4 regions of the Sporosarcina sp. P18a genome follow, and region 4 is predicted to be linked to each of the others. Evidence: riboswitches for the same ligand, from Rfam matches in the RefSeq annotation. Region 4 holds a riboswitch; each other region holds the start of a gene.
What was found. A riboswitch is a leader RNA that binds a small molecule or an ion and turns the genes downstream of it on or off. The one in region 4 is predicted to bind cobalamin.
Positions count from the first base shown of each region.

Region 1 (3,809 bases), on a different contig from region 4:
TTGACAAAACTAGCGAAAAAGCCACCGCGTGCAATCGCGGAAAGTATCTTGGAGCATCTTGATACGACAAACACGGCAATCGCCTCCATTGAAATTGCAGGACCCGGTTTCCTCAATATCCGTTTGAAAACAGATAGTCTCGGAGATATCGTGAAATCTGTCCTTGACCAAGGGGCAGACTACGGACGTTCCGACAGTGGACAGCAACAGAAGATCCAAGTTGAATTCGTTTCAGCGAACCCAACAGGCGACTTGCACTTAGGACACGCACGCGGGGCATCACTTGGTGATTCATTATGTAATATTCTTGACAAAGCAGGCTATGACGTAGCGCGGGAATACTACATCAATGATGCGGGTAATCAAATAAATAACTTAGCGTTATCGATTGACGTTCGTTATTTCGAAGCACTTGGATTAGAAAAAGAAATGCCAGAAGACGGCTATCGCGGTGCAGATATCATCGCTATCGCAAAAGGCCTCGTTGAACAATATGGAGACAAGTATGTCAATGTTCCAGAAGAAGAGCGACTTGCATTTTTCCGTGAACACGGCTTGAATATCGAATTGGATAAACTAAAGAAAGATTTAACGGACTTCCGTGTTCATTTCGATAACTGGTTTTCGGAAACATCCCTATATAACAACGGCAAGATCGAAATCGCACTCCAAAAACTTCGTGAAAATGGCCATGTCTATGAAGAAGACGGCGCGACTTGGTTCCGCTCCACTACATTTGGTGACGATAAAGACCGTGTATTGATCAAGCAAGACGGTTCATTCACGTACTTAACACCGGACATTGCCTATCACCAAGACAAGCTGAGTCGTGGATTTGATAAACTGATCAATATTTGGGGAGCAGACCACCACGGGTATATTCCACGTATGAAAGCAGCAATCCAGGCGCTAGGTTATGACCGCGATACGCTCGAAGTAGAAGTGGCGCAAATGGTTCAGCTCTATAAAGACGGAGAAAAATTCAAAATGAGCAAGCGCACAGGAAAAGCGGTCACATTGCGTGAACTTGTAGAAGAAGTCGGACTAGACGCTGTACGGTATTTCTTTGCGATGCGCTCAGGAGACGCACAAATGGACTTCGATTTAGATTTGGCGGTATCCAAATCCAATGAAAACCCTGTCTATTACGCACAATACGCGCACGCACGTATCTGTTCAATCCTACGTCAGGCAAAAGAACAGAACGTGGAAGCGTCAACGAAAAACGTCACGCTGTTGCAAGATGAGAAAGAATTGGAGCTACTGAAGAAGCTTGGAGATTTCCCGAGACTTATCAGCGACTCAGCTCGCATGCGCGCACCGCACCGCGTGACAACTTATATTCAAGAACTCGCAGCTACATTCCATAGTTTCTACAATGCGAATAAAGTGCTCGACCCGGAAAATAAAGACCTGTCCGAGGCGCGTTTGGCTTTGATCACAGCAACTAAAACGACGATCGCGAACGCGTTGAAATTAGTTGGCGTTGAAGCACCGGAAAGAATGTAATATATCGAAAACGGCCAAGCAGATTATTTACTGCTTGGCTTTTTATGTCTTTGGAAGTACTGCCTGTCAAAGTTTCATCAAATGCAACGAAATATCCCAATAGCGCGATCTTCAAGCAGTTCGGCGCGGTTACACATCATAATAGCGCGGATCACTCAACGATTAGCGCGGTTACATAGAGTAATTGCGCGGTGTTAAACACGAAATGCGCGGTCTATTCCAGTTTTAGCGCGGTTCAACCTACCACCACAAGAACAGGTAGGAAGTGGGGATGACTTTTGAAAGATCAGCACCGCCCTGTACAACCCTCACTATTACCGCTATAATAAAGCATAATTACATATCTTCTAAAAGGTTCTCAATACTAGAGATGAAAAGTGAAATCGGTTCAAATCCGATGCGGTCCCGCCACTGTACGTGCTATGCACAAGCCAGGTCACCTGCCTTTTTAGAAAATGAAGTTCCGCAGCAACCTACGAGGATAGGTGTAATGGAAGAAGTCACGTCCTGATTTCATCCCACCTAATCCTTCGAATGATCGAAGGATTTTTTCGTGTCTGCGACTTGCGTAATGCAACACACATATTAAAGGAGGAGCACACATGAAGAAGTTTTTACAACTACTGCTGACAGCAATGCTCGCGGTACTACTACTCGCAGCATGTGGAAGCGATAGTGCAAAAGAAGAAACACCAGCAAATGAAAATCAAGCTGGCGAAGAAACGAAAACAGAACAAGCATCAACGGATACAACGAGTTATCCATACACTCTGACAGATGCGATTGGCAAAGAAGTTACATTTGAAAAAGTGCCAGAAACTGTCATTTCATTACTTCCAAGCAACACGGAAATATTATTCGGGATTGGTGCAGGGGATAAAGTCATCGCAGTAACAGAAAACGATGACTATCCTGAAGAAGTAACGGAGCTTGATACAGTAGGGGATTTTACGGTCAACATAGAAAAAGTGATTTCATTGCAACCGGAAGCGGTGTTCGCACATGAAATGATGTTGGGTTCGAATGAAGAAGGATTGAATCAGATTCGTGACGCAGGCATCCCTGTGATCGTTATACAGAATGCAGGAACATTTGAAGAGACATATGAAACGATTGAATTGATTGGTAAAGTTATGGACAAAAATGTGGAAGCGAATCAAATCGTTGAAGATATGAAAACGAAAGTCGCTGATATCGAAAAGAAAGCAGCGGACATTACGGACAAGAAGCGCGTGTTTATTGAAAACTCCGATGCACCTGAAATTTACACGGCAGGAAAAGGAACTTTCCCACAACAGTTTTTGGATATGATCAATGCTGAAAACATCGTGACAGAAGAAGGTTGGATTATGATCAGTCCTGAAACGATTGTAGATGAAAATCCGGATGTAATTTTGGCAATATATAGCTATGTTCCAAACGTTGTAGAAAATATTAAGACGCGTGACGGGTTTGATGCAGTTACTGCGATCAAAGAAGATCGAGTCATTCAACTGGATGAAGATATTACAAGCCGTACAGGTCCGCGTTTGGCTGACGGATTAGAATCGTTTGCGAAAGCAGTCTATCCTGAGGTATTCGGTGAATAAAACTGCGCTCGCCTATGTCGTGTCGATTGCCACGCTCCTTGTGGCAATCTGGCTCGGCGTATCGATCGGTACAGTGAAAATACCAATAGAGACGCTATGGAATCAATCGGATGCGACCGCGAGTAATATTTTGTGGAAGATCCGTATGCCACGTGTGTTGCTGGCCGGAATTGTCGGTGCCTCACTGGCTATATCAGGAGCCGCGTTCCAAGGGCTTTTGAAAAACCCGTTAGCTGATCCTTACACCCTCGGAGTGTCATCCGGTGCCTCTGTCGGCGCCGTGATCACACTCTTTTTTGGTATATCGCTGCCGGTTCTTGGCGCGTTCACCTTACCTGTATTTAGTATGATGGGTGCCGCAATCACGATGTTTTTAGTGATCGGTTTTGCTCGAATGGTCGACCGGTCGATGAAAATGGAGACGATCATTTTAACAGGAATCATTTTTGGTTCATTTCTTGGCTCTGTGCTGTCGCTGATGATCGCGTTAACGCAAGAAGAACTTCGTCAGATCGTCGGTTGGCTGCTTGGTAGCGTATCGATGCGCGGCTGGAATTATATTCTGATGGTCCTGCCGTTTTTTATCATCGGCACATTTATGCTATGGCTTAATCGCCGTGAATTGAACGCTTTATTATTCGGTGAAGAACGCGCGCATCATCTTGGAGTCAATGTCAAACAGCGTAAATTGATGATTTTGCTTGGTGGTTC
Region 1 covers NZ_PDYQ01000002.1:321,547-325,355, reverse strand. Annotated here, with positions in the region: gene argS (arginine--tRNA ligase) at 1-1,509, shown strand, start outside; cobalamin riboswitch at 1,845-1,971, shown strand; gene CSV75_RS09040 (ABC transporter substrate-binding protein) at 2,112-3,098, shown strand; gene CSV75_RS09035 (FecCD family ABC transporter permease) at 3,091-3,809, shown strand, end outside.
Region 1: another riboswitch for cobalamin. It lies ahead of CSV75_RS09040 (ABC transporter substrate-binding protein); the one in region 4 lies ahead of CSV75_RS10860 (hypothetical protein).

Region 2 (3,809 bases), on a different contig from region 4:
TAACCGCTTTTATTTATAGGGATCCGTTAGCTTATGCACTTGGAGCCAATACGACCACTTTCCCTTATGTTTCACAATATTTATTTGTCATTCTACTATTTGGCTTTATCTTTACTGTAGAAAACACCTTTAGTATTTTCGTACGCAACGATGGAGCACCGAATCTTTCAATGGCTGGGCTAATTGTGACATCTGTCGTTAACATCGTCCTGAATTATATATTCTTATTTATTTTTGATTACGGTGTTGCCGGTGCTGCATCCGCCACCATTATTGCATCATTCATAGGTATGCTAGTACTCGCAACCCACTTCTTAAAAAAGAACAATAACTTGAAACTGATTCGCTTGAAGTTTAATAAAAAGCTGTTTCTAGCCATTCTACTTGTTGGATTTCCGAGCTTCCTTTCCGAGCTAGGGATCTCTTTCTTTACCATTACACATAATATCGCGTTCGAACGGATGGCCGGCACGGAAGGTGTTGCGGCCTTCTCTATTTTGAACTATGTACACAGTGTCATGCTCATGCTGTTCCTTGGAATGGGTGGTGCGATTCAGCCACTTATCAGTTATTATCAAGGCTCCGGCAACCAGGCAAGGATGAGGGAAACTGTAAAAAAGGCCACTCTCACCGTTGTCATGGCAGGTGCTGTGTTCTTCCTTGTCGGTCAATTCGCGGCAAGCCCTATCGTATCGATCTTCGAGGACTTCCCACAAGCCGTAAGAGATTTGGCTACTACAGGAATTAATTTATTCTTCTTTGCTTATTTATTTACAGGTACGAACTTTGTCATGATGACCTATTATCAGTCTATCGGCAATGTACGGATGGCAACTTGGATCACAGCTTCACGCGAAATTATCATTATGTTGATTTTCTTAATGATTTTACCTCGCTTCTTTGGATTGAACGGTATTTGGTTATCTATTCCAGCGTCTGAGTTTGTCGTGTTTGTAGGTGTTTTCATATATCAACGAAACGCTACACGGCATTCTTTAATTGGGTAGACTTTAAGCCATAGAATAGGCCGGAAACATAAATCGTTGTTCCAAGTAGCGCGACCCGTAGGATTAGGGTGTGTTCGTCATGTAGTGGAGGATGCTGTACTATTTTTGTTCCTTTCTAAATAAGAGTGATATACTAAAAGGGCAACTGAATATCGTGTTAGAGATAGGTGCGTTTATTTTCTTAAACGCTTAAAAGGGAAATCGGTGAAAAACCGATGCTGTCCCGCAACTGTGAGTTGGAGTATAATTCGTTACCACTGTTTCACCGCAAGGGAAATGGGAAGGTGAATTATACGATGAAAACGAGCCAGGAGACCTGCCTAGATCAGTACACACCAATACCCTACGCGGATAGGAGGTGTCAAGTGCGGCTTATGAAAAATCATACACAAGCCGACGTACGAAAAAACGGAATCAGGACATTCTTTAGGAGGCTTCGATATAGTTTCTGTCGATCCAACGTAAATGTTTTTCCTGCCGAACCGTTTAATTCGTCATGGCTTCCCACTTAACATCCTTCCAGGTATTTACTGGATGGATGTTTTTTATGTCAACGAACTAATACAAACACGATGAGGAGAATGAATGATGTGCAATCAAACTATTAACGACTTTACAAACTTATTAAAGGACACATTGATGTCGGAACGTGTGGGTACTCACTCTACCCCCCTTCCTATATTGGTGAAAGATGTAAAGAAACAAATTTCCGAAGATCATACCTACAACTCAGCAGAAAAAGCTAAACAATTGGCTAATTTAGATAAAGCATATCAAATCGTAGTAGCTGAATTAGTAGGTAGTAATTAATTCATAATAAAATCCCCCTGTCCTTGCCTTGTCAGGGGGATTAATCTGTTATAGAGAATCTTTAATCACACGCTTATAATTCCACACGGAAAGCAAACCAAATATTGAATATAGTGCTGTGTAGATTAACATTATGATAATCGTTGGTGTCAGCATTTCAGTACCGAATAAAAACCAGCCGGATTTTACAGCAAAATAGCTATGTAAGAGACCGACGACTAATGGAATACCGAAATTAAATAACTGCTTTCGTTGAATCCCTTTCAGTAAATCCGTTTGTGTATAGCCTAGTTTACGAAGAATAGTGTAGTTCGACTTTTCATCTTCACTTTCGTCCATCTGTTTAAAGTATAAGACGCAGCCAGACGTAACAAGGAAAGCAAGGCCAAGGAATCCCACGATGAACATGATCATGCCAGCACTTTGCATCTGTTTCGTTCTTTCCTCAAGCTTTGATTCATGCCCTGCCCATTCGTTTATTCCCAACACATTAAATAGTTCATTCGCTTTTTCGAGATCATTTTCATTAGTAATATCCACTCCATGATACTCAGTGAATTCAGGCGTTATGGAAGGGTCTTTATCTACATTCATTTTCTGGAACACCCGATCATCCACTACCGCGACAACAAAACCATAAGCTACACGCGTTGGAAGAACAGCTACTCTTTCCGTCCCTTTCAGTGTCAGATCATACATATGCTCTTTGCCTTGAAATACGATTTGCTGATCCGCTTGGAATTTCATAAAGTTTTCCGTCAAACTATCGGAGTTAACGAAGAGCAATTGCTTTTCTTCTACGTCTATCTCCGACAATACTTCATCACTTATGACAATCATCTGCATATCGGTGTAACTCATCTCTTGACTTTCTCCGCCTGGAATAGATAGAACTCTCGATAAATCAACAGGCATAGTCAATAGATCAATAGCTGATTCCGTATAGGCAATACCTTCAGTTTCAAGTGACTGTGTGAATTCCACTGCGCGTGTAGTATCCGGAATGGTAAAGTCGGCGGGAATCGTACGCTCTACTGACTTTTCTACTGAGTAATACGATATATAACTTAATGAAAGTAATGCTATGGATAGTGCAGATAAAGATGTAATAATCATTAATAAAAGAGAATTGGATCTCATTCGAAACATAATCGAAGAGAGTGATAGCACGTCGTTAACGTTCAGATATCCTCCTTTGCGTTTACGAATCAAGTTAAAGATAAAGCTGACAGATCCTTTATAAAATAAATAGGTGCCTACGATCACAGAAGCTAGTATGACGATCATCACTAGAAATAGCTGATTTCCAAGAAATACACTACTAAATAATCGGGATGATAAATAATAGCCGAATACAATGAGGAGAATACCGAACACACCAATGACCGCCTGAAACACTGTCATCTTTCTCACCCGCTGTTGCGTCACGGTCGTCACACGAAACAAAGACAATATACTATGACGTTTAATGAATAGTGCATTCATGATCAAAATCAATACAAAGATTGCTGCAAATACGATCAGCGTCTGAAGTAATGCCTCCGAAGAGAAACGCAAAGTCGCGACATCCGTTACACCGGTAACCTTAAATAGAATCAGCATGAGTAATCGTGACATCGAAAACCCTAAGAATATCCCTACAATGAGTGAACCGATATATAAAACGAAATTCTCCACACTTAAAATACGAAAAACAGTTCCTTTTGTCATCCCGATCAATTGGAATAATCCAATTTCCTTACTGCGTCGTTTAATGAATAGATTGTTAGCATATAGCAGGAATACAGACACGATAACAATCAGAATAACTGAACCTGATTTAATGGCTGCCGCACCTTTCCTCCCTTCTGTTGCATCGTCCAATGCTGGATCGAATTGCAAGGTTACGAATGAAAAGTATAAGCCTACGCTAAAAATCAGTGCAAAGATATACACATAATAATGCTTGAGGTTTTTCTTGATATTCCGGAAGATTAGCTGATTAAGCGTCAT
Region 2 covers NZ_PDYQ01000006.1:65,210-69,018, forward strand. Annotated here, with positions in the region: gene CSV75_RS13735 (MATE family efflux transporter) at 1-1,007, shown strand, start outside; cobalamin riboswitch at 1,156-1,345, shown strand; gene CSV75_RS13740 (hypothetical protein) at 1,593-1,817, shown strand; gene CSV75_RS13745 (ABC transporter permease) at 1,866-3,809, opposite strand; gene CSV75_RS13750 (ABC transporter ATP-binding protein) at 3,799-3,809, opposite strand, start outside.
Region 2: another riboswitch for cobalamin. It lies ahead of CSV75_RS13740 (hypothetical protein); the one in region 4 lies ahead of CSV75_RS10860 (hypothetical protein).

Region 3 (3,809 bases), on a different contig from region 4:
CGATGACATTGTCGAGCATACGCACTTGAATTTTGATCAAACGGTCTAGCACATCTGCTGTCACTGCTCTTCCAAGGTTAATCGATGACAGATTACATACAACGAAATCGCCTGGCTTCGTGCGTGTAACGATCATATCGTCTTCTAGTGTTACGGATTCATGTGTACTAGCTGACATATTTTGTAATATTTCCGAACACAAATTACTAGAATAAATCATACCTTCATGCTTATTCGGATTCATGCGGTTTACCTCGTCGCGATAGAACATGAATGGTGTTCCCGTCTCCAGCTGGCTACGCAAGATACGTTTCATGATTTCAATCGCGGAAACCGTCTCTCGTGATAAATCTTCATTACGGACGCATTCTTCATACTTCTCGCGGAATGTTCCTTGTCCTTTTCTTTCATCATAGAAGTCTTCCAATGAATAGCCCATTTTCGTGCGGACTTCATGTGGATCGAATAAATGCCAGTCTTCACGGGACTCGACTTTCTCCATGAACAAGTCTGGCAAGCAAACGCCTGTGAAAATGTCATGTGCACGTAAACGGTCATCGCCGTTATTGAGCTTGAGATCGAGGAATGTGAAGATGTCTTGATGCCATACGTCGAGATAAACGGCTACGGCACCTTGACGTTGACCGAGTTGATCGACACTGACTGCCGTATTGTTCAGTTGTTTGATCCATGGAAGAACACCGCTTGACGCGCCTTCGAAACCACGAATCGATGCACCGCGGGAACGAACTTTCCCCATATAGACACCGATACCACCACCAAATTTCGACAAGTTCGCGATATCAGTGTTGCTGTTGTAGATCCCTTGTAAGGAATCATCCACTGTATCGATAAAGCAACTGGATAGCTGACCGTGCATCTTGCCTGCATTCGATAATGTAGGTGTCGCTACTGTCATGTATAAATTGCTCATCGCCCAGTATGCTTCGCCAACTTTATGAATGCGGTCTACTGTTTCGTCTTGCATTAGCGTCATCGCGATGATCAACCAGCGCTCTTGCGGCAGCTCCACTGGCTGTTTTTTAAAGTTTACGGTTACGTATCGGTCTACCAATGTTTTCAAACCGATATATGTGAATAATAGGTCACGAGAAGGATCGAGTAGTTTACCGATTTCCTGAAGCTCATCCAGGCTATATTTCTCTGTCAGAACGGATGTATATAAACCTTGTTCCACCAAGCGTTCTACATTTTTCGCAAAGTCGGTATAAACATCTGCCCCGCGCAATGCTTGTTGCTTTGCATAGACGTCGAATAAATAAATACGTGCAGCTACAAACGTCCAATACGTATTCGCTTCATCAATACGGCTTAAAGACTCTAGTACCATCGCGTTTGTCCATTCAGTTGCCGTGCTAGCTGGGTGGCGCTCCTGGAATTTCTCACTCGCTTCGATTAACGGCACCATTTGTTTCTTGCCGAATTCTTCTTGTAAGTTTTCCAACACTAGATTAAGTCCCTTAGTTTCTTGAATAATAGCCATGATATCCGCTCCCTTTAGTTAATTAATTCGGTTATGTACTAAATAAAAAAACTCCCAATAAAATCGGGAGTCGTCAATTGACGCTTAGTAGATCGCGGAAAGTTTTAGGCAGACTGAAATAAGACTGCTTTGTGCTTTCACTCTCCAACCCCGAAGAATGTTTTGCTGAGATGACTGGCAGGTCTACTGGCTGGCACATCGTTCTTCCATCTTTCCTTCCCGCCGAAGCAGTGGTTTTATAAGATAGTCGTCCGTGCCCTCAGTTGCGGGGGCAGCTCCGTTAGTGGCGGATTCCCTTTTAAACGTGGTGGGTACCAATTCATCTGTTTGCTGTTATACACTATATATAGTGTGTCGATTCATATATAACCCTAACATGTTGTGTTCAAACATGCAAAACAAAAATCGAACCGAAGTTCAGAATCCTTCTTCTGAACTACGATTCGACTTTTGTTATTCAGTATTTTATAGTATATCAAACTTTTTACTTCTTGACTAAATAGTTTGTGTGGAGAAGGGATTTCCGCTGCAATCCTAATTTATACATGGTAATAAGTTAAAGATTAAAAATCATATCCCTAACATCCACAAACCACCTCTATTACAAACGATCTTCTGGTTTTTCCGCTGTCTCTTCCCAACATTCTGCGCCTTTTAATTCAGGGATGCTGGCTGATTTGAAGACAGGGTTTCTGCCGGCTTTACGTTGTTTAGTGAAGTCGTCAAGTACTTTAAAGGCAATTTTACCAAGTAGTAGAATGACGATTAAGTTAATGATGGCCATTAGTCCCATGAATAGGTCGGCCATATCCCATACAACTTGTACTTTTGCGATTGCACCGAAGTATACCATGACAAGTACGAGAACTTGATAGATTCGTTTCCATACGATGTTAGCATGAATGAATTCAATATTTGTTTCGCCATAATAATAATTTCCGATGATGGAACTAAAGGCGAAGAACATGATAGCACCGGCAATGAAGTATGGTGCCCATGCGCCTACTTGTACGGCCATGGAATTTTGTGTCAAGATGATACCGTTTGTTTCACCTGTTTGATACAATCCGCCGAGCAAAATGATGAATGCTGTCGCAGAACAGATGATGATGGTATCGAAAAACACACCTAGACTTTGTACCAATCCTTGTTTTGCCGGATGCGATACGTTCGCTGTAGCAGCTGCGTTTGGCACACTACCCATACCTGCTTCATTGGAGAAGAGACCGCGACGTACACCTTGCATCATGGCCATTCCGATTCCGCCACCCATGACTTCTTTAATTCCGAAAGCATGCTCGAATATCAATACAATAATGCCTGGAACTTCTGAAATATTCATAATCACGATATATAACGCTACCAAAATATAGAAAGTCGCCATGATGGGTACGATGGTCTGTGTTACTTTTACAATCCGTTTGACGCCACCGAAGACGATAATCCCTGTTAATAGCATTAACCCAACCCCGACACTCCAGTTAGGAATGCCGAATACGTCAGTGAATGACTGACTGATGGTGTTAGATTGTACTGCATTAAATATGAATCCGAAACACATGGTCAGTAAAATCGCGAAGACAATTCCGAGTTTACGCCAGCCTAGCGCTTTTTGCATATAATACGCCGGCCCCCCGCGGAATGTGTCGCCGTCTTTCACTTTATACACTTGTGCCAATGTACTTTCGATGAATCCTGTCGCCATGCCGATTACAGCGATAACCCACATCCAGAATACCGCGCCGGGCCCACCAATTCCGATCGCAAGGGCTACCCCTGCTACGTTACCTGTTCCTACGCGCGACGCGGCACTAATTGTGAATGCCTGGAATGGCGATACCCCGTCATTGTTATCCTTCTTCTCTACAATCAGACGGAACATCTCACCAAATAAGCGCACTTGTACAAATTTCGTGCGAATTGTGAAATATAAACCTGCTACCAATAACAGTCCAATTAAAACATACGTCCAAATGAAATTATTCGCCGGCCCTACAAGCCAGTCGATCGCATCTTGAAACATCTGACCACCTCCTTGTGTATTCTATACCCTACTCGCCTACTTGCTATGCATGGTATAATATAAAACTATTTTCTACTGTCTATGTTGCAAGACGGTCGATGCTTTGTTCTCCAATAACTTTGCTGCTTGTGCCATCAATTCAGCTAACGACTTCCCTCCATCGTCCAATGAATGCAGCTCGGTGAACCACTTAAGTAGTTCCTGACGCGCCGCTTCTTCAATTGCCCCTGAAATGACGATGACCGGAACATTCTCTACTCTCGCAAGCTTCGCAATCCCCAT
Region 3 covers NZ_PDYQ01000002.1:402,264-406,072, forward strand. Annotated here, with positions in the region: gene CSV75_RS09420 (ribonucleoside-diphosphate reductase subunit alpha) at 1-1,504, opposite strand, end outside; cobalamin riboswitch at 1,664-1,839, opposite strand; gene CSV75_RS09425 (alanine/glycine:cation symporter family protein) at 2,106-3,527, opposite strand; gene CSV75_RS09430 (glycerate kinase) at 3,600-3,809, opposite strand, start outside.
Region 3: another riboswitch for cobalamin. It lies ahead of CSV75_RS09420 (ribonucleoside-diphosphate reductase subunit alpha); the one in region 4 lies ahead of CSV75_RS10860 (hypothetical protein).

Region 4 (3,809 bases):
GGCAGCGGCTTTGGTTGAGATGGCTGAAGCAATTATTAAAGATAAGAAACGAATTATGCCGTCCATTGCTTATTTAGAGGGCGAATATGGATATCAAAACATTTATTTAGGCGTACCCACTGTTCTCGGGGGCAATGGTATCGAGAGTGTGATTGAACTTCCGTTAACAAAGGAAGAACAAATAGCACTCGACAAGTCAGCTGACTCTGTCAGAGCAGTCATCGACATTTGCGAAAAGCAAATGTCCTAATCACTACGGATCTCTCTAAGTCGTAAAGAGGACTTAGGGAGATTTTTTTGTATAAAAAGTTATAAGGTCGTGTTTTAGTCATTAAATGATAGAGAAGTCATAGGTTCTTCTCGAAAATCTACAAATGTTAACAGGGAATTACAACTTTTATATTTACAATTATTTATTTGGGTGGTACAATAAACAGAATTCACTGAATTATAAAGTATGTCTGTAGTATATTTACTCGGGGATATATATAAAGAATTCCTTCCTTTTGACTTCGTAATGTAAGCGCTGTCAAATGGGCAATTATCATTAAATGCCGAAAAAAATGTTCTTTTATTCCCCGGCAAGGCATATACTACGAAAAATACAAAATCCAGGAGGTAATTCTTATGAAAAACAACAACTATCAGAACAATTCATCACTACCGGAGCAGAACGAAACATTCTATTTAATCACAGGCTACTCGGAGAATGGTTTCATCCACGGAATCACGTGGGAAGAAGCATATGTTCAAGGATTGGCGGAGTGCGGCTGTCTATGCGGTCAACAACTAATGTAAGTAATGAAGAACACTCTACACGGGGTGCCTAGCACAAAACGATTGTGGACGTACTCACAATGTTTTTTGCATAGGTACCCTATTTAGTTATGTCATGATTCTTCTAATGCATACAAACGCTACCACCCACTATGTTATCCATGATAAAATGATAGCAATAAAATAAATGAGTTTGCACGATGCGCTGGTACCTATCAAGGTATAAAAGGGAATCCGTCAACCGGAGCTGTCCCCGCAACTGTATACACGGACGACCGCTAGAATTAGCCACTATGGAGACATGGGAAGGAACTTGCGGAAGGATGAAGTGAAGCCAGGAGACCTGCCACGTATCGAAAAAGCGACACTTTCTTCGGGGGTTGAGGAGTGGAAGCAAAAAAGGTATCTACATCTATGCATTTTTGTGTGTAGTATATTAAAGCTGCCTGACTTTGTTTCCTCATTCACAACTATTGCAATCATTTTGCCGAAGAGGCGGAATGATTGTTTTTTTGTTGTTTACGAAAGGAGACCGCGACATGAGAGTAGTGGAAAAGATAACCGAACGGGCACTATTGCAGTTATTGTATAAACAAGTAGAACAACAGCGTGGAGGGCCTGCGTTTTCGGGATTTCATCAAGTAGTAAAGAAATTGTTACAGGATGGGTTATACGATCGATGGATCTATGATTATTCAGTAACCGAAATCAAATGGCTTGGCTTACAGATTGTTGCTGAACGTGACCAATTGATCCCTTCTGCACTGTTGCAACCATATATGAATGAGTTTGTAACATCCAATTATTGTGATAAACAGATAGGTCTGCCTCAGGAGAGATTGATGCTCATAGCAATGGCCGCCATGCAACATGAAACTGTTCAGCGTCTGCGGAAAGTACAGGAAGCATATTGGATACTGAGCCAAGGCTATGTGACGTTACCAGCTGAAGTGATGTCGTTCTTCGATAAAGCATTCTATCAGCGAAAGACAAGAGTCCAACAATATACTATGGATATTTCCGACAATGGAATCACATCATTTTTATCAAGCGAGATAAAAGAAAAGCATATATGTATACCCGATTATTTTATGGAACAAGTACAAGCGTGCGGCTCTTGGAGTATATTTGAAGCTGAACAAGTAGAACGCGTTTTTGGATGTTCGCTTAGCCACTTCAATAGGGAAAGATTTCTTCATGCCACTGACGGTCTTACTATTGACTATAAAGAAATCTCAGCTATCGGTTTGATGAAACAGCTGCTTGAAAGTGAAGGTATTGTAGTGCATTTTTACAATAAAGAAAGACAAGAAAAAGCAGCATTATCCTCATATATTCAATTGCCGAATGTAATGCAGGAGACGGAGCTGGCACGTACATGTACCATACTTGTACCTTTGCTGAACGGCATTGAGAGTTTATGGGGACATGCTTTACGGGTTGAAGTGGCGGGGTGGGAAATCGCTATAGCTGACCAGAAAATTGATTTGCATTCAAAGAAGGCTCTTCTGTTTATTGAAGAAGTAGCGAGAGAAATAAACCACTACTTGAACGTAGCATCCTGTGAAAGCGGAATGCAAACACCTTTGCGCAAAGCAGCCACAGTTATGCATCGATCGATCAACGAGGCGACAAAACACCAGCAAACCGCAATGATCAATCGGGTAATTGCAGAACAGCGCCATACCGATCAAGGAGGTTCTGTTACGTTGGAGAAATCTTCTACCATTGAAACAGCAGAAGTGTTGCAGCTGCTCATGAAAGCATGGAGTGGTGGAATTCCTGAAGTCCGACTTACCTGAATCCCTTCTATAGGCTCAGCTAATTTTGCGCGTAGCGGGACTGTTTATCCAAGATTCCTTAAAACGAAAGCCACTGGATGAAAAAGTCCGTGTTGTAGAGTTTTTTGATTTTGACTGGCTGACGGGATCAAAGAAACATGGAAGATTTATGGAAGGTGGGACACTCCTAGGAATTGATGTTACACTCTACCATCAAGTGGTGGTTTTGGAGGTGCTGGATTTACTAGAACAGTTTTCTGTCCAGGAAATGGGTACATTCGCTTCTCTTCCTATAATGGAATCGGAGCTTTTCTCATTGGGGGTAATAGAGATATTTTTTTCAAATCTACGTCTTATTCATGGTAGGATTAATCTGTGACTCATCCTAGGAGTGTCAGGAGGATTATTTTGAATAGAATCAGAAACATCACAACATTGCAGTGGATCTTATTCTTTCTGTTAGCATTTTGCTGTACCATTTCCATTGCTTTTGTAAATCATAATTATTCATTTTATGATCGACCGATCGCCAAGGTAATCCATACAACAATAGAGGAAGAAACTGATGTAACAGACATGCATGGCAATGAAGATACGCTATTTGTCCAACACATCATAGCTAAGATCATGAATGGGGAAGAAAAAGGTCGGGAAATCCAGTTGGTAAATGAGTATTCATCCTCGGGGGCGTACGATCAACAGTACCATATAGGAAATGAAGTTTTCGTCTCCATTGATTCTAAGGTAGAAGAACTAGCGGGGAGTATAACAGACGTAAAACGTGATAAATACGTATTGATCGTTGCATGGATCTTCGTATTTACACTGCTAATTGTCGGGCATAAGCAAGGACTATTGGCGATAGTAGGCTTTGTGATTAACGTCATGGTACTATCATTCGCTTTAGATATTTATGTGAAATTTTATGAGGTCAGTTTACTTGTGGTTTGCGGGATATGTATCTGTTTATTCACAACCATTTCACTCTTACTAGTCAGTGGCCGAAACGAAAAAACATATGCCGCAATTGTAGCTACGCTAGTCGCAACAGTCATATCTCTTTCCATTACGTCTCTTGTCATCTGGATCACTTCAGGGAATGGGCTACGTTATGAAGAAATGCAGTTTTTGACGCGTCCTTATCACACGATCTTCATGGCGGGGTTGTTTATCGGGTCGCTTGGAGCCATCATGGATGTGGCCATTACGATGTCGTCTTCGATGTTTGCATTATATGAAAGAGATCATACT
Region 4 covers NZ_PDYQ01000003.1:242,782-246,590, reverse strand. Annotated here, with positions in the region: gene mdh (malate dehydrogenase) at 1-250, shown strand, start outside; gene CSV75_RS16320 (hypothetical protein) at 628-798, shown strand; cobalamin riboswitch at 966-1,142, shown strand; gene CSV75_RS10860 (hypothetical protein) at 1,317-2,579, shown strand; gene CSV75_RS10850 (YibE/F family protein) at 2,964-3,809, shown strand, end outside.